DNA from 4 places in the Bacillus sp. SSR7 genome. Region 1 is predicted to be linked to each of the others. Evidence: riboswitches for the same ligand, from Rfam matches in the RefSeq annotation. Region 1 holds a riboswitch; each other region holds the start of a gene.

Region 1 (4,397 bases):
ATTCAATTCTGCTGTTGGATCTTCTGAGAACGTTTTAATTGTAAAAGCATTATTTTTATTTAAAGCTTTTAATTCTTGTTCCCCGGCTGTACCAAGCCCAACGCCTACAGTCTTTCCTTTTAGATCTTCTAGTGATTTAATTGTATTATTATCCTTCTTCACTGCGAAAACAGATCCCGAATATACATATGGGATTGAAAAATCATATTTCTTTTTTCTTTCCGGAGAAACGGATAATTCATTCGCAATTGTATCAATACGATCTGAGTCTAATAAACCGAATAATCCTTCAAAATCAGAAACATTCCATTCAACTTTATATCCAGCTTTTTTAGCAGCTGCTTCAATAATTTCAGCATCAAAACCTTTTACTTTCTCACCCTCTTTAAAAATAAATGGACTACGCCCTGCAGACGTCCCAACTTTCACTACTTTTTCATCTGTTTTTTTGCTCGCTGTATCTGAATCACAAGCAGATAAAAGCCCAAACGATACTGTTAATGCCAATGTTAGTAATAATGATGTTTTCCTCATAATTTTTCCTCCTAAATAACGAAATGATTGCCTTCTTCTGAAGCATTCAATTGTCGTAAAAACTTTTTCGTACGCTCATTTTGTGGATTCCGAAAAATTTCTTCCGGTGTTCCCTGCTCTACAATAATGCCATCAGCCATAAATATAATATGGTCTGCTACTTCTTTTGCGAAATTCATTTCATGTGTGACAATAACCATCGTTACATGCTGCCTTGCCAAATCCTTAATGACTTGCAATACCTCGTTCACTAATTCTGGATCAAGTGCAGAAGTCGGTTCATCAAACAATAATACAGCGGGATTTAAGGCCATTGCCCTAGCAATACCTATTCTTTGTTGTTGCCCACCTGATAACATCGTTGGGTAGAAATTTTCTTTTTCAGCTAAACCTACTTGTTTTAATATTTCTCTTGCTATTTTTTTTGCTTCTTCTTCACTTTTTTTCTGTACAACTGTTAATGGAGTTGTAATATTTTGCAATGATGTTTTATTTTTAAATAAATTATAGTTTTGAAAAACCATTGCTGTTTTTTGGCGTAATTTTATTATTTCCTTTTTATAAAGCTTCTTCGCATGAATCTCTAAATCTTCAATTCTAATACTTCCATCCTCTGGGTGTTCTAATAAATTTAAACATCTTAATAGTGTCGATTTACCTGAACCAGAAGGTCCAATAATGACTACTACCTCCCCTTTACCGACAGTAAGTGAGATTCCTTTTAGTACTTCATTTTGTTTGTAAGACTTATACAAATCTCTTACCTCAATCACACATATCACCTCATTTCTATTACAAGTATGGTGCATCAAGTTTCTTTTCTAACCTTTTCTGCCCCCAGCTAATTACAATTGTAATAATCCAATATACAATCGCTACTGCTAAGTAACTTTCCATATAACGATACGATTGTGCCGCTAACATTTTCGCTTGCGCTAAAATTTCAGCCACCCCAAGTGCAAAGGATAACGAAGATTCTTTTAACAATCCAACAAAATTATTTCCAAGTGATGGTACTGCAACACGAATAGCTTGTGGAAAGATAATCTGTTGCATAGCTTGCGCCTTTGTCATTCCAACTGATAAACAAGCATCCATTTGTCCTGATTCCACAGCATTTAATGAACCCCGAATAATTTCTGACAAATACGCTGCATTATTTAAACTGAGACCAATTAAAGTCGCTTGCATCGCTGTAAGTACTGTAAAGGTTGGGAATATTTGCGGCAATCCGAAATACAACACGAACAATTGAACTAATAAAGGTGTTCCTCTAAAGAAAGATATATATACTCTTGCAATAGAATATAAAAATTTCGTTTTGTTTTTCGTTATGATCGCCAAACCTATCCCTATAACAAAAGAAATAATCATTGAAACTACAGTAATTCCTAAAGTTATGTATACATACTTAAATAATTGCGGAAAACTTTCTAAAAAATACGTTACATCAAACTTCACTCTATCCCCCCTCTCTAAATAAAAAACTCTTCTTACACATATAAGAAGAGTTGAATGTTAATCCATTTCCCCTCATCTTCCAAACGCTTCATACGTTTGCTGGACTTAGCACAGTACTTTTATAGCCTGTTGCTGAGATTTCATCGGGCCAGTCCCTCCATCTCTCTTGATAAGAAAACTAATAAATTTTTCCATTTATTAAGTTGTTATTATGAAGAATACAGTTAATCATTCATAATGTCAATAGGAAAACTAAGAATTAAATTCGATAATGTGAAACTTTAATCAGTGGGAGTTTTCTTCATCCCCCACCTAACTTCTTTTCTTTCGCTGAATTTTGAGGTGGGGGTCTTACTGCCCATTAAAGCGGGATAAATTCCCGAACATCTTGTTCCTCACATTCACCTAGTCTTGAAATGTATCACTAATACTGAATAAACTACACAGAAAAAGCCATTATTTCTATTGTTAATAGAAATAATGGCTTTTTCTAGATTATTATTCTTATCGCATTTTATGTACTTCAGCAACTAACTTTCCGCCCTGAATACCCATATAAAGTTTCACAGGTGCATCATTCGTGTTTTCAAACACTAAATCTAAGTATGGATATGCAATTGTAGCATCTCTTCCTTGTGGAACGTAACCTACCGTTTTAGAATGTGTTGTTCTCTCTACCATTTTCAAACCAGCTTGATCTGCTGCATTGTATAATGTTGATGATGTTTGACAAACACCACCGCCATATCCATCTACTAACTTACCATCTACAATTTCTTTTCCTAATTGATATCCTTTATCCGGTGTTGTATCACCAATTAATGCATTGAAAGAGAAACTGTCCCCTTTCGCTAATACAACTCCATTTATACTCGCTGCTGATAAACGAATATTTTCAATACGTCCACCTGTTGAGCCACCTAAATTCGTTTCATATCTACCAATTACCGTGCCACTTCCTTGCGCATCACTTAATGTAGCGGTAGGTTTTTTCTCAACAATAGGTAATTGATAGGAAGAATCCCACATACCTACGTTTAATAATTTATTTACTAATTCTTTTTCCATTAATTCATAAGAAGGTTTTCCTTCTTGCCAACTTCCATCAGGTCCTAGACGTGAAGGGACCATCTTTTTGTCAACATTTTTCCCAACTTCCCTAGCAACCTTCTCAACTGATTTTTTAAATTTCGCTTCATCTTCAAAATAACCTAGACTCGACAAATCTAGCTTTTTCACTTCCGTACCTGTACGACCATCTACTAAACTAATAGAATCCTGTACTTCTGCTTTAGCCTCTACCGTGTGGCCACCAATATCACTTACTAATGCAACATCACTTACTTTTGTACCACAGCCACTCACTACAGCTACACATAAAACCCCAACTAATATACCCTTTACTTTACGGAACAATATACTCTCCCCTTTTCCCCAATACTACTTTTATGTATTATTTCATTTTTATGTATGTTTTGTTACAATCATTTTACAATATATTTATAAATTGTTACAAGTTATTTTTTACTCTATATAAATTACTCTTTTCTTTTCCAAATGTCTATACATATTTACATAAAAGTTTGAGTTTGATAGAATTGTAACTTTTATGTAACCTCCCCCTATTATCCAGTATATACCATAAAACGAACGAAATTCAAATGTAAAACTCCATATTCGTATTTATAAAAAACATCCTGTGAACATAAATAGGTATTTGCCGTGCCACACTCCGCTTTTACACATACATTATGGTGAATTAACCTATTTTAAAGAAATGGAGGATGTTTTTATGTACCCCTACAATCCATACGATCCATATAACCAAAATGGTTATCAGCCTCATTATGATTTACAGGCACAATACCAACAATATATAGATCCAACAGAACAAGTTAATCCATATGATCAAACTCGACAATTCCAACTTCCAATCTCTTTTCCTGGTACTGGAAACCGTCAGTTAGAAAGACGAGTAAATGAGCTGGAACAAAGAGTACGTCAATTAGAAAACACGGTTGAGCGTAATACACGTAGATTAAACCGCTTAAACCAACGTTTACGTACAGTAGAAAACAGACTGAACATTCCATTTTCAGCATTAGAAGACGGATTTTAATTTCGGAAATAAAAAATATATAAGGAAGGGGGCTTCCCCCTTCCTTATATAAATTGACGAAAGTTTTTTCCATCTCTATACTGATAAGAGTTAATGAAATGAAACAAGGTGATAAATATGGATTTTGAAATAAATTATCTTTCCTTTTATGTTGTACAAGTAGAAGGAAAAGGTGAAGCTGTTGATAAACGCTACAAACATTTTCAAACATTAGACGCTGAAGAGTATGAAGATAGCTCCTTAAAAGAATTTTTGAATGGAGAATTATTAAAAATTTCAAAGA
Region 2 (4,397 bases), on a different contig from region 1:
GCATGATCGCGCCCTACGATAAAGTGGGTGCATCCAAAATTCTTTCTGACTAACGCATGGAATATCGCTTCCCTCGGTCCTGCGTAACGCATTGCTGCAGGAAATACACTTAAAAAGACACGATCTTTCGGATAGTAGTTTTGAAGTAATACTTCATAACTTTCCATTCTTACATCAGCAGGAATATCATCCGACTTCGTTTCCCCAACGAGCGGATTTAAAAAGAGGCCATCTACAATTTCAAGAGCAGATTTTTGAATATATTCATGGGCACGATGTACCGGATTTCTCGTTTGGAATCCAACTACTGTTTTCCAACCACGTTTTTTAAATTCTTCTCTCGTTTCAATTGGATCTAAATGATAAGAAGGAAACAGATTATTTTCAAAACGTTTCGTAAGAACAATAGCTCCTCCGATGTAAACGTTCGGTCTTTCGTATAATTTTTTCACTCCAGGATGAGCCTCATCCGTCGTTTTATACACTAGTAACGCTTCTTTTTCCTTATCAGGCACAAAAATATCTTCTATTTGAATAACACCATATACATTTCCACCGTTAACAAGTTTTACTTCCTCTCCAACTTTTAGCGTCTCTGCTACTTCTTCTGTTACTGGTAATGTAATTGGTATACTCCAAACGCTCCCATTAGCTAAACGAAGCGTTTCTACAACCGAATCATAATCTTTCTTTCCTAAAAAACCAGTAAGCGGGCTATATCCTCCTGTCGCTAATAGTTCTAAATCACTTAACGCAATGTTATCTAGCCCAATTTCTTTTTTAATTTGTGATACGTCGTATGTCTCGTCTATTCGATTTATTAATTCGTTTCTTGTACTCATTTTCTATACCCTCTCTTAGCTTTATTTTCAAATTCATCTTATTGGTAATGAAGACCACATTCAGTTTTCACTTTCCCAGCCCATCTACCATCTCTCGAATCGCCACCCTCTCCTACAGGCAACGTACACTTCTCACACCCAATACTTGGATATCCAATGTCATGTAATGGGTTATAAGGCAAGCTATGTTTGTATACATATCTCCATACTTCTTTCCACGTCCAATGAATGAGCGGACAAACTTTAATAGATTGAAAGCGATGATCTAGATTTATAAACTTTGTATGCTTACGGGTTTCTGATTGTTCCCTTCTCAATCCCGATATCCACGCTTTTTCATTCGCTAATGATGCTTCTAAAGGTAAAATTTTTCTAATCTTACAACAGAGATTGGGATTGCTTTCCCATAGCTTGTCACCATGCGCTTTGGCTTGTTCATCAAGTGTAAGTTCTGGCTGTTTTTCTATAATATTCAATAAAGGAAATCGTTCCCGCACTTTTTGAATTAATTCATACGTTTCTTGAAAATGTACGTTTGTATCCAAAAATACAACTTTAGCAGATGGATTTACTTGGTTAATAAGATGCAGCAGTACCATCCCTTCCACTCCGAAGCTACATGCGTATACAATTTCACTTTTATATTCTTTATAAGCCCAACTTAATACAGATAATGCGCCTTTCGTTTCATCTTCTTCTGAAAATGAAACATCATTTTCTTCCCACGTTTCATACGTCAACATGTTTTTTCCCCCTGTAAAAGCAAAAAGACGGTTTTAACCTAATGAAATAGGTTAAAACCGCCTCTAGTTTTTCTAGTCAGCGCTTTTTACTTTAAACGTACTTTTTCACTTTTCTCTAATTGAATGACTTTTCCATCTTGCACAACAATTGTAATTGAACCATATTTCATATCAGCAAGCATCGCTTCAATTTTCTCAGATACTTCCTCAAAATGTTCCCGTACGCTCACGCGAACAGCCCCCCTTTTTATTCATAAAAAAAATCTTTCCCATTTCGAAAAGACTGTTCGGTAATATATTTTACCTTATCTTTCAAAATGGATTCCATTTTGCTGGATTTAGCACCTTGCTTTCTATAAGCAGGTTGCCGAGCTTCGCCGGGCCAGTTCTCTCCGCTTCTCTTGATAAGCTTTGTATTTGTATTTTATCACAATTCTGATTTTTTTCAATCCTAGTTTTCCGATATATTTTAATTACTTTATTTTATAAAAAAGGAATTGCCCATCCGAACAACTCCTTTTTCCTCATTTAAACAAGTTCTTTTATACGTATGCGATCGTTCCCAATAATATTTTCATATGTTTCGCGCTCTACAACAATTTGTGATGTACCACCTTTCGCGAAGACGACAGCTGGTCTACGAATCCGATTATAATTATTCGCCATTGAGTACCCGTATGCCCCTGTACACGAAATTGCTAGTAAATCCGCAGAAGCAACTTTCGGTAGAGTAATATCCCAAATTAACATATCCCCACTCTCACAGCACTTCCCTGCAATCGAAACAACTTCCTCGTTCTCATCATTCCCTCGATTCGCTAACATCGCTTCATAACGAGCGTTATATAAAGCAGGTCTTAAATTATCAGTCATCCCACCATCCACTGACACATATTTCCGAATACCAGGAATGTCTTTCACAGATCCGACTGTATAAAGTGTCGTTCCAGCATCACCTACAATGCTACGACCTGGTTCAACCCATATTTCTGGTAGTGGATATTCACATACTGTAAATTGTTCTCTCACCGCACTTGTTACAGCTCGCACATATGTCTCAAGAGTTAATGGTGTATCGGACTCTGTGTAGCGTATTCCGAATCCTCCCCCTACATTTAGCACTTTTACTACATAATTTGTTCGCTCTCTCACTTTTTTTAAAAATTGATGAAGAACTTCAATCGCTCGCACAAAGCCGGCTGTTTCAAATATTTGTGATCCGATATGTGAATGAATTCCTAACACGTTATAATTTGATTTTTGTAAAGCAAGCTCAATTGCCTGCATCGCTTGACCATTTGACACGCCAAATCCAAATTTTGAATCATCTTGACCTGTTGTAATATATTCATGTGTGTGCGCCTCTACTCCGGGCGTTACACGAATTAATATGTTCACAAATTTCCCATGTTGCACTGCTAAATCATGCAAAATTTCTAATTCTAAAAAATTATCTACGACAAAACAACCAATATTTGCCTGAAGAGCCATCACAATTTCTTCATCTGTTTTATTATTGCCGTGAAAATGAATGCGCGATGCCGGAAATCCTGCTTGAAGCGCAGTATATAATTCTCCTCCAGAAACAACATCTAATGACATATTCTCTTCACGAGCTACTCGGCACATCTCCATGCACAAGAACGCCTTGCTTGCATATGCTACTTGATAAGAGAAACCACTTTCTTTAAAAGCACGATGAAACGCGCGGCACTTTCCTCGAATTGACTCTTCATCGTATACATAAAGTGGTGTTCCGTATTGTTTTGCTAGCTGCGTCGTGTCGCACCCTCCAATTTCTAAGTGTCCTTGCCCATTTATTCGGCTTGTGCCGTGTAAATACATTTGAATTCCTCCCTTATTTCCTCTAAAACTCATAACCCCAATCTTCTATTCATTGCAGCACGCTTTTAGATAGACAAAAAACGCGCGGAACAATGTTCACACGCGTTTCTTATTAGGAAAAATATATATTGAAAAAATAAACGAGTTGTTATCTCCTCAAAATAAGAAACCGCATCAACATCTCCAAATAGCTCTCCATAAAATAAATCTTATGACAGTACTACATTTATTCAATGCAGTCCCAATATATGAATAAGATGGTTATTCTTATATTTCGGCAATAGTCCCTTTCAACCTATGATCACAGATTCCATTAAATCTCCCATAGCTTACTCTTTCCTATCGCGGCCTCTACCTTTGAGAGTAGATGAGGTAAGTCTATTTAATTTTCAAACATCTAATTGTTGCTATTAACAATACCAAAGGATCATTTTATTTGTCAAACAATTTTTTATATTGCTTTTTTACAGTTTAGTTTCGTATCGTTTGGTAAGCGCTTTACTGAAACCTTTGTCACTTCCCATTCGCCTTCTTCGTTATTAAATGTAATCGTTACCTTCTCAAAGGGTGGCGCAATTTTCCCGGCAACACGTTCATACTTTGTCACTTCAATACTTGCTTGAAATAAATATGTACCACTATACACTTTTTTTAAACTAATAATTTTAGGACATTGATAAGGCTTCAAGCTCCCATATTGTTTTTCAATTGCTTTATTTATTTTCGGGAATAACACAGAATAAAGGGCATCTTCCATAAGAGGTGCATCATATTGAGCTACCGACACACTTGGTGAAGCAAAAAGTATAACACTACTGCATACTATAAAATATAATAATTTTCGCATTATAACCTCCGTATTGTTACACGATTCTTTCCGCGCACGATAATAATCATACATAGAAACTCCATTTTATTGTCTCCTACTGCCCTTTTTCTACTCAATTGTTATAAAAAAGTCCACAAC
Region 3 (4,397 bases), on a different contig from region 1:
CACTTGTCTTCCTTCTTGTCCAATAACAAGATGAACGCCCGCTTCCTCAGAGTTGGCTAATAACGTTAACTCCTTCACTTCTCTAATGTCACTCTCTCGTACTTCCGTATGACGAGAATGCGGGGCAAAAAATAACTCATCAAACCCTTGTAACAATTTCACATGTTGCTCACGAACTTCATGTTCAAATACACCAAACATTTTTTCCTTAAGAGGATACTTTTGAACACCATAATGATGATACAAACCAGCCTGTGCCCCCCAGCAAATATGAAGCGTAGATGTTACGTTCATTTTTGAATACTCCATAATGCGTTTAAGCTCTTCCCAATAATCTACCTCTTCAAAAGAAAGGGTTTCAACTGGTGCTCCTGTAATAATGAGTCCATCAAATTTCTCATTCTCAATATCACGGAATGTTTTATAGAAACTCGTTAAATGTTCCTGTGCGACATTACGGGACAGGTGTGATTCCATATGAAGTAAATGTACATCTAATTGCAACGGTGTATTGCCAATTAAACGAAGTAATTGCGCTTCTGTGTCTTGCTTTGTAGGCATTAAATTTAATATAGCAATTTTCAATGCCCGGATATCTTGTGTTTCTGCTCGCTCCTTCGTCATTACAAAAATATTTTCCTCCTGTAACACTTTGCGAGCTGGTAAATCTTTATCAATTATGATCGGCATGTTCTTTGCCTCCGACTAGCGCTGCTTCTAAATCTGCAATAATATCAGAAACATCTTCTATACCAACCGATAAACGAATTAAATCTGATGTAACGCCAGCTAAACGCTGATCTTCAGCACTTAATTGTCTATGCGTTGTGCTAGCAGGATGTATAACGCAAGTTCGTGCATCCGCTACATGCGTTACGAGAGTTGCTAGTTTTACATTTGCGATAAATTCTTTCGCGGCTTCTAATCCTCCCTTAATGCCGAATGTTAAAACACCACTAGCACCTTTTTTCAAATACTTTTGTGCTAACGAGTAATTTTCATTACTATTTAATCCCGGATAATTCACCCATTCAATACGTTCATGATCAGCGAGCCACTTAGCAACTGCAAGAGCATTTTCACTATGACGCTCCATTCGTAAATGCAATGTTTCTAAGCCGATATTGCTAATATATGCATTGAATGGGCTCATACAATTTCCATAATCTCTTAATAGCTGAACACGTGCTTTCACAATATACGCTGCTGCACCAAAATTTTGAATGTAACTTACGCCGTGGTAACTTGGATCAGGTTCAACAAGTTCAGGATATTTCCCATTTGTCCAATCGAAGTTCCCTCCGTCAATAACAATGCCGCCTAACGAACTTGCATGACCATCAATATATTTCGTCGTAGAATGGACGATAATATTTGCTCCGTGCTCAAATGCTTGGCATAAATAAGGAGTTGCTAATGTATTATCCACGATAAAAGGTACTTCCAACTCTTTCGCTGCATCTGAAAACTCTTTGAAATTTAAAACGTTCATCGCCGGATTTCCTAGCGATTCTGCATAAACAAGTTTCGTCTTATCATTAGCAAGGGCCACAATTTCATCAGCAGTTAAATTCGGATTAAAGAATGTAACATCAATACCAAGCTTACGCAAACTCACTCCAAATAAATTAAACGTCCCGCCATAAACTGTGGAAGAACAAAGCAAGTGGTCTCCACTACTACAAATATTTAAAACGGCAAGCATAATAGCAGCCTGCCCAGAAGCCGTTGCAACAGCTCCTACACCACCCTCTAAATCCGCTAACTTTTGCTCAAATGCAGCTAAAGTAGGATTTCCAATACGCGTGTAGATATATCCTTCTGCCTCTAAATTAAATAGCGCTGCTAAATCATCTGAAGTATCGTATTTATACGTTGTACTTTGATAAAGCGGTAAAACACGCGGTTCACCATTTTTTGGAGTATAGCCACCTTGCACACAAATTGTTCCTTTTCCCCATGATTCTCCCATCTTTTATTCTCCTTTCTTTTATACAAAATAAAAAACTGCCCCTTTCCTGAAAACAAGAAAGGAGCAGTTTGAAAACACGCTCTAAAGGCTCTTTCTTATCTCTCAGGGTTATTACCTGCAGGATTTGGCACAATTCCGTTATACGGCTGTTGCCAAGGTTTCATCGGGCCTGTCCCTCCACCTTTTCTTGATAAGACTATGCAATTACCGTTGATTTTATAGCAATAATTTCCTAATGTCAATCAGTTTTTCTGAATGTTCTAAATTAACTACAAATAATTTAATGTACATAACAAAAGAAATATATTCCATATTCATTTGAAAAAGACCTTTTAAAACCCTCAATTAATATATAGAATTAAATAAGTAGTTTAACTGTATACATTTCAGATTCTCACGAGACCTCAATATATTGAATAAGCCACCCTTTCAAAAAGATACTATACATATTCATTTCATTTCACAGTAGCATATTTAATCCTTTTGACATTAAAACTTACATAACGGAGGTATAACATGACAAACCAGAAAGACATGCACTATATACTCGCCCTATACGGCATTCTATTAGGCTCTATAGTCGGCGCAACAGTCTGGTTATTTTTAGTTACAATAAATATCGGCATTCACTTTATTTGGGGATACTTACCTACTATCTTCTCTTCTCCCCCGTATTACACCATTTGTGTAACAACTATCGGTGGTATTCTTGTTGGTTTAACTCAAAAATACTTCGGTACATATCCACGCCTTATGCCGGAAGTAATGAGTGAATATAAAAAAACAGGTAGAATTGAATACCGTTTCGTACATAAAGCCACTTTAACTGCGATTATCGTTTTAATATTTGGAGCTAGCTTAGGTCCTGAAGCAGCACTTGTTGGCATTATCGGTGGGCTTTGTACATGGGTCGGGGATCGCTTTACATTCGCCTTAAAAGGAATGAATGAACTAACAGAAGTTGGGATTGGTGCTACTTTAAGTGTAATTTTTAACGCGCCATTATTCGGTTATTTAGCTCCAAGTGAAAATGAGGGAGAGCAAATTAACGAATTCTCTAAAGGAAAAAAAGCAATTGTATATTTGGCTACCACTTTCGCTGGTTTTTCCGTTTATTTATTACTTAGTAAATTTGATAATCGTGGATCCTTTATCGTTAATTTCGGAGAAGGTTCTCTTTCTCTTAATGAATGGATTGCATTTCTTCCACTTGCTAGTATTGGTGCTATAGTTGGATTCTTTTATTTCAAATTAGAGTTCACATTAGAGAAATTAATCCATCCCTTAAAAGAATACAAACTATCGCTTGGAATTATCGGTGGCATTTTATTAGGGATTGCAGGAACTTTTCTCCCATACACATTATTCTCCGGAGAACATCAATTAAAAGATTTAGTCGTTGAATGGAGCCATTTATCCTTCTGGGTACTACTTCTTTCAGGGGTTTTAAAATTATGTATTACTGCTGTTTGTTTAAATACAGGCTGGCGCGGTGGACATATTTTCCCAATTATATTTTCTGGGTCAAGTATCGGATATGCTATAGCGTCCATTGCCCCAATAGATCCAATCGCTTCGGTCGCCATCGTCACGACAGCAATTTCAAGCTATGCACTAAGAAAACCAATTGCTATAACATTACTATTACTCATGTTTTTCCCGCTCAATTTACTATTACCGATGCTTGGGGCAGCAGCAATTGGTAATGCATTTCCACTTCCTAAAAATAACGAAGCTATAAACGAATAGAAATAGGCAGTAGGGACGAAAGTTCCACTGCCTATTCTCATTACACATGTTGCTTCAATAACGCGTATAACTCTTCAAAATTTTGCACTTCATATGTTGGCACAATCCCGCTATTATTAAATTTCTTTTCTGGATTAAACCAACAAGTATCAATTCCCGCTACATATCCACCTTTCATATCAGCGCTTAACGAATCCCCAATAATGAGCCCTTCTTCAGGAACAAAGTTAGGAATCCTTTCAAAAACATAATCAAAATACTCTTTCATCGGCTTTTGATAACCTGTATCTTCAGAAACGAAAATATCTTGAAACAAGGCATGTAATCCTGCATTACGTAATCGTTTATCTTGCGTCTTAGAAATACCGTTTGTCACAATATATAAATCGTACTCACTTTGAATTTGACTTATAAATTCAAATGCGCCTTGCATGAGCTGATTTCCTTCTTCTAAGTAGCTACGATAATTATTTTCGAATAATATCCCATCTACTTCTTCCCCGTATTCTTTAAATAAAATTGAAAATCGTGTATTTACAACTTCATCACGATTGATTTCACCTTCTTCAAAAGCAGTCCAAAGACTTTTATTAATTTTTTTATATTGCGCTTCAATCTCGCTAGTTAGAGACATCCCTTTCTCTTCAAAAAGCATACGTAATGCCGCTTTTTCCGC
Region 4 (4,397 bases), on a different contig from region 1:
CCTCGCTAATAACCAAACATTAATAATCCCCATAACCGATGCAAAAATTTCAATATAACTCGATTGAATATAAAATCCAACCAATACGCAAATAATACTAGAAACGACTAAAAAAAGCGGACTTCTAATCATGATCATCTCTCCCCAGATGTATAATAAAGTGAAACTTTAATCAGCCCTCACCAATCGGGCTTTTATGGGCAGCCCGCCCCCCACCTAACTTCTTTGCTTTCGCTGAATTTTGAGGTGGGGGTCTTACTGCACATTAAAGCGGGATAAATTCCCTATCACCAGTATAAGTAATAGCCTTTACCATGAATTCCCTCCTTTTTATTATCCATTCTACCTACAGGAAGCCTTTTCTTTTTACAAAATTCTCTTAAAAATGGTATCGTTTTTTATAACATATCTCCACTAGAAAGGAATAAAGGATATGCTAACTAAACATCGAATTCTATTTATTGGTGCTGGTCGTATGGCAGAAGCCATATTTTCCGGGTTACTGAAAACAAGCAAAGAATACATCGAAGAAATTATCGTTTCTAACCGAAGCAACGTAGAAAAACTGGAACAATTACAAACGCGATATAATGTGTCTACTACAACAGATTGGAAGCAGCATGTTACATCTGTTGATACGATTGTTTTAGCAATGCCGCCTTCTGCACATGAAGGTTTATTAGCGGAATTATCTCCGTTACTATCGAATCAACTTGTCGTAACGGTAGCCGCTGGCATTGGCCCATCTTATTTAGAAGAAAGACTTCCCGAGGGGACACCTGTTGCTTGGATTATGCCAAATACAGCTGCTGAAATCGGAAAGTCTATCTCCTTATATACAATGGGACAATCGGTAACCGAGATGCATCAGGAAACCTTGCAACTGCTTTTAAGAGGTATTGGTACTTCGCAACTTTGTACTGAGGAAGAAGTTCATCAGCTTACTGCAGTTACGGGAAGTGCACCAGCTTTCCTTTATTACTTTGCTGAAAGCTTAATTGAAGCAACAAAAAGTTATGGAGTTGATGAAGCAACCGCAAAACACCTTGTCATTCAAATGATTTCCGGCTCTGCTTCTATGCTTGAACAAACGCAAGATCCAGCTAACCTCCGCGAACAAGTAACAACACCCGGTGGTTCCACAGCTGAAGGTCTCAAAGCTTTATATGAATATAATTTTTCAGAGGCAATTCAAAAAGCAGTAGAAGCAACAAACAAAAAAGCTAGGGGGAAATAATATGAATTTAACAAGTTTAAAAGACTATACAACATTACATAACGGTGTAAAAATGCCTTGGTTCGGTTTAGGTGTTTTTAAAGTAGAAGATGGTTCAGAAGTAATTGAATCTGTAAAAGCAGCAATTAAAAATGGCTATCGCAGCATTGATACTGCAGCAATTTATCAAAACGAAGAAGGCGTTGGACAAGCGATCCGTGAATCAGGTATTTCACGTGAAGAATTATTTATTACATCAAAAGTATGGAATAGCGATCAAGGGTATGAAACAACACTTCAAGCATTCGAAACTACATTAGAGAAATTAGGTTTAGAGTATTTAGATTTATATTTAGTACATTGGCCTGTAAAAGGAAAATATACTGAATCATGGAAAGCGTTAGAAAAGCTTTATAAAGATGGCCGTGTTCGTGCAATTGGCGTGAGTAATTTCCACATCCACCACTTACAAGACGTATTTGAAATTGCTGAAATTAAGCCAATGGTCAACCAAGTGGAATACCACCCACGTTTAGCACAAGAAGAGCTACACGCTTTCTGCAAAGAACATAACATCCAGCTTGAAGCTTGGTCACCATTAATGCAAGGCCAACTACTAGACAATCCAACATTACAAGACATTGCAACAAAATATAATAAATCAACTGCACAAATTATTTTACGATGGGATCTACAAAACGAAGTTGTAACAATCCCTAAATCTATTAAAGAACATCGCATTATTGAAAATGCAAACATCTTCGACTTTGAATTAAGTGCTGATGATATGAAAGCAATTCAAGCTTTAAATGAAGATCGTCGCGTTGGTCCAGATCCAGATAACTTTAACTTCTAATAGAAAAACCACTGCCATATGCAGTGGTTTTTCGTTAAAGAAAACTGAAAATTTAAACTATATTTCATTCGGTTGACACTTCATTATTCAAGGTGTAAGATTTTGAATTATCAAAGAAACACAAAAATTAATAAAGTTTATTCGTTTACTCATTGTATCAAGAGAGGTGGAGGGACTGGCCCTTTGAAACCTCGGCAACAGGTTCATTTTGAATACTGTGCCACTTCCTGCAAGCTTTGTGCTTGAAAGATAGAATGAGGGACTTCGTTTATATACGGGTGCATAACTTGTACGTAAAAATCCCTCTTTCTCAATATGAAAAGAGGGATTTTTTATTTTTCATTTCCCTCATCATCATCCAAACTTAATTATTTAGGAGGAAAATCAAATGAAAAAGAAGTTTGTACCCGGTATTGCATCAGTTGTAGGAGTAAGTATTTTATTAACTGGTTGCGGTAGTTATAAAAACGAAGCAAGCGGAGCAAATGCAAAGGACGAGGCACCTAGTAAACAGGTTTTAAACTTATCTTCACCTACTGAAATACGAACAATGGATACGGCTCGTGCTACAGACACTGATTCTGGCCAAGTAATGAGAAACGTATTTGAAGGCTTGTATAATCTTGGTGAAGGTAACAAACCTGTCCCTGGTGTTGCAAAATCTCATGAAGTAAGTGGCGATAAAACGAAATACACATTCCACCTGCGAGATTCAAAATGGTCAAACGGCACGCCTGTTACAGCGAAAGATTTTGTCTTCGCTTGGCAAAGAGCTGTCGATCCAGCAACAGCCTCTGAATATGCATTTCTATTCTTTGATATTAAAAACGCAACAAAAATTAACAACAAAGAACTTCCAGCCGACCAACTTGGTGTAAAAGCAATTGATGACCATACGTTTGAGGTAGAATTAGAACGCCCTGTTCCATATTTTATTAGCTTAACAGCGTTCCCAACATTCCTACCAATTAACGAGGAATTCTTCAAAGCACAAGGTGATAAGTACGCTTTAGAAGATAATACAATCTTGTACAACGGCGCTTTTACACTAAGCGATTGGAAGCATGAACAAAGCTTTAAATTTAAGAAAAACCCTACCTATTGGGATAAAGATACTGTCAAACTAGAAGAAATCAATTTTAACGTCGTAAAAGAAAAATCAACAGAAGTAAACCTATTCGAATCAAAACAATTAGACCGCATAAAATTAACATCTGATTTCGTTGATAAATATAAAAAAGATGCGAACTTTAAAGAACGCCCGAACGTAGGCGTACAATTTTTACGTATGAATCAACAAAACAAAATACTTCAAAACGTGTCTGCACGCCAAGCAATCGATCAAACAATTGATCGAAAATCCTTTGTAAATACGTTATTAAACGATGGATCTACACCAACTTTTGGTCTCGTTCCAAAAAACTTTGCAAAAGGAGCTGATGGAAAGGACTTCCGTACTATAAACGGAGATTTAACCAAAGTTGATACAAAATCTGCACAAGAGTTATGGAAAAAAGCTAAACAAGAGCTTGGTTCTGAAAAAATCACATTAGAATTATTAACAAGTGATGCTGACCTTGATAAGAAAACTGGTGAGTTCTTAAAAGGACAGCTAGAAAAGAATTTAGATGGATTAACAGTAAATGTGAAACCACAACCACGTAAACAACAAGTTTCACTTTTATTAAAAGGTGACTATGAAATCGGTATTGACGGCTGGAGCCCTGACTTTGCTGACCCAATTACATTCCTTGAATTGTTTACAACGAATAACCCTTACAACTTAGATCATTACTCTAATAAGGAATTCGATGAAACAATTGAAAAAGTGAAAACGACTTTAGCTGGTGATGAAAAAGCTCGCTGGGAAGCATTACTAGCATCTGAAAAAATATTATTTAAAGACTCTGTTATCGCTCCCCTTTACCAAAAAGGCGAATCTTATTTAGAACGTTCTTATGTGAAAGGAATTGTGCAAGTAGACTTTGCAGGTCAATTAAACTTCAAATGGGCACAAATTGAAAAATAAAAGGCAACCTGAATTGAAGTTTTTCTCCCCATACCAATTGTTTTATTGGAAAAATGTATTAAAAGCGGATTTCTCAATAGGAGAAAATCCGCTTTTTTAATATATTATTTTTAAAAAATAATACTCCGATTTTTATTATTGACATATAGTTCTTCCCAGTGTTAATATTCTAAATAATCAAAGAAACTAAATATTTCACCATCAAACTATAACGTCTACTACGTTGAAACATATAACGATAGATGATAGTTGAACATGTATACATATATAGAACACCTGATTACCTACATGTACAT

What was found. A riboswitch is a leader RNA that binds a small molecule or an ion and turns the genes downstream of it on or off. The one in region 1 is predicted to bind S-adenosylmethionine.
Region 2: it holds a riboswitch for S-adenosylmethionine, as region 1 does, so the genes downstream of both, AC0NJG_RS08790 (YezD family protein) here and AC0NJG_RS12290 (amino acid ABC transporter permease) in region 1, are expected to answer to the same signal.
Region 3: it holds a riboswitch for S-adenosylmethionine, as region 1 does, so the genes downstream of both, AC0NJG_RS22420 (bifunctional O-acetylhomoserine aminocarboxypropyltransferase/cysteine synthase) here and AC0NJG_RS12290 (amino acid ABC transporter permease) in region 1, are expected to answer to the same signal.
Region 4: it holds a riboswitch for S-adenosylmethionine, as region 1 does, so the genes downstream of both, AC0NJG_RS25675 (peptide ABC transporter substrate-binding protein) here and AC0NJG_RS12290 (amino acid ABC transporter permease) in region 1, are expected to answer to the same signal.

The regions. Positions count from the first base shown of each region.
Region 1 is NZ_JBVVXV010000005.1:177,646-182,042, reverse strand. It holds gene AC0NJG_RS12300 (amino acid ABC transporter substrate-binding protein) at 1-534, opposite strand, end outside; gene AC0NJG_RS12295 (amino acid ABC transporter ATP-binding protein) at 546-1,307, opposite strand; gene AC0NJG_RS12290 (amino acid ABC transporter permease) at 1,327-1,995, opposite strand; SAM riboswitch class I at 2,065-2,171, opposite strand; gene AC0NJG_RS12285 (VanW family protein) at 2,500-3,411, opposite strand; gene AC0NJG_RS12280 (hypothetical protein) at 3,788-4,114, shown strand; gene AC0NJG_RS12275 (DUF3900 domain-containing protein) at 4,232-4,397, shown strand, end outside.
Region 2 is NZ_JBVVXV010000003.1:286,491-290,887, forward strand. It holds gene sat (sulfate adenylyltransferase) at 1-842, opposite strand, end outside; gene AC0NJG_RS08785 (phosphoadenylyl-sulfate reductase) at 881-1,585, opposite strand; gene AC0NJG_RS08790 (YezD family protein) at 1,672-1,815, opposite strand; SAM riboswitch class I at 1,888-1,996, opposite strand; gene lysA (diaminopimelate decarboxylase) at 2,114-3,430, opposite strand; lysine riboswitch at 3,611-3,792, opposite strand; gene AC0NJG_RS08800 (DUF3888 domain-containing protein) at 3,882-4,277, opposite strand.
Region 3 is NZ_JBVVXV010000015.1:99,391-103,787, reverse strand. It holds gene metA (homoserine O-acetyltransferase MetA) at 1-690, opposite strand, end outside; gene AC0NJG_RS22420 (bifunctional O-acetylhomoserine aminocarboxypropyltransferase/cysteine synthase) at 674-1,972, opposite strand; SAM riboswitch class I at 2,065-2,169, opposite strand; gene AC0NJG_RS22415 (chloride channel protein) at 2,489-3,721, shown strand; gene AC0NJG_RS22410 (YjjG family noncanonical pyrimidine nucleotidase) at 3,762-4,397, opposite strand, start outside.
Region 4 is NZ_JBVVXV010000020.1:36,832-41,228, reverse strand. It holds gene pnuC (nicotinamide riboside transporter PnuC) at 1-132, opposite strand, end outside; gene proC (pyrroline-5-carboxylate reductase) at 434-1,237, shown strand; gene AC0NJG_RS25680 (aldo/keto reductase) at 1,239-2,072, shown strand; SAM riboswitch class I at 2,224-2,328, shown strand; gene AC0NJG_RS25675 (peptide ABC transporter substrate-binding protein) at 2,461-4,101, shown strand.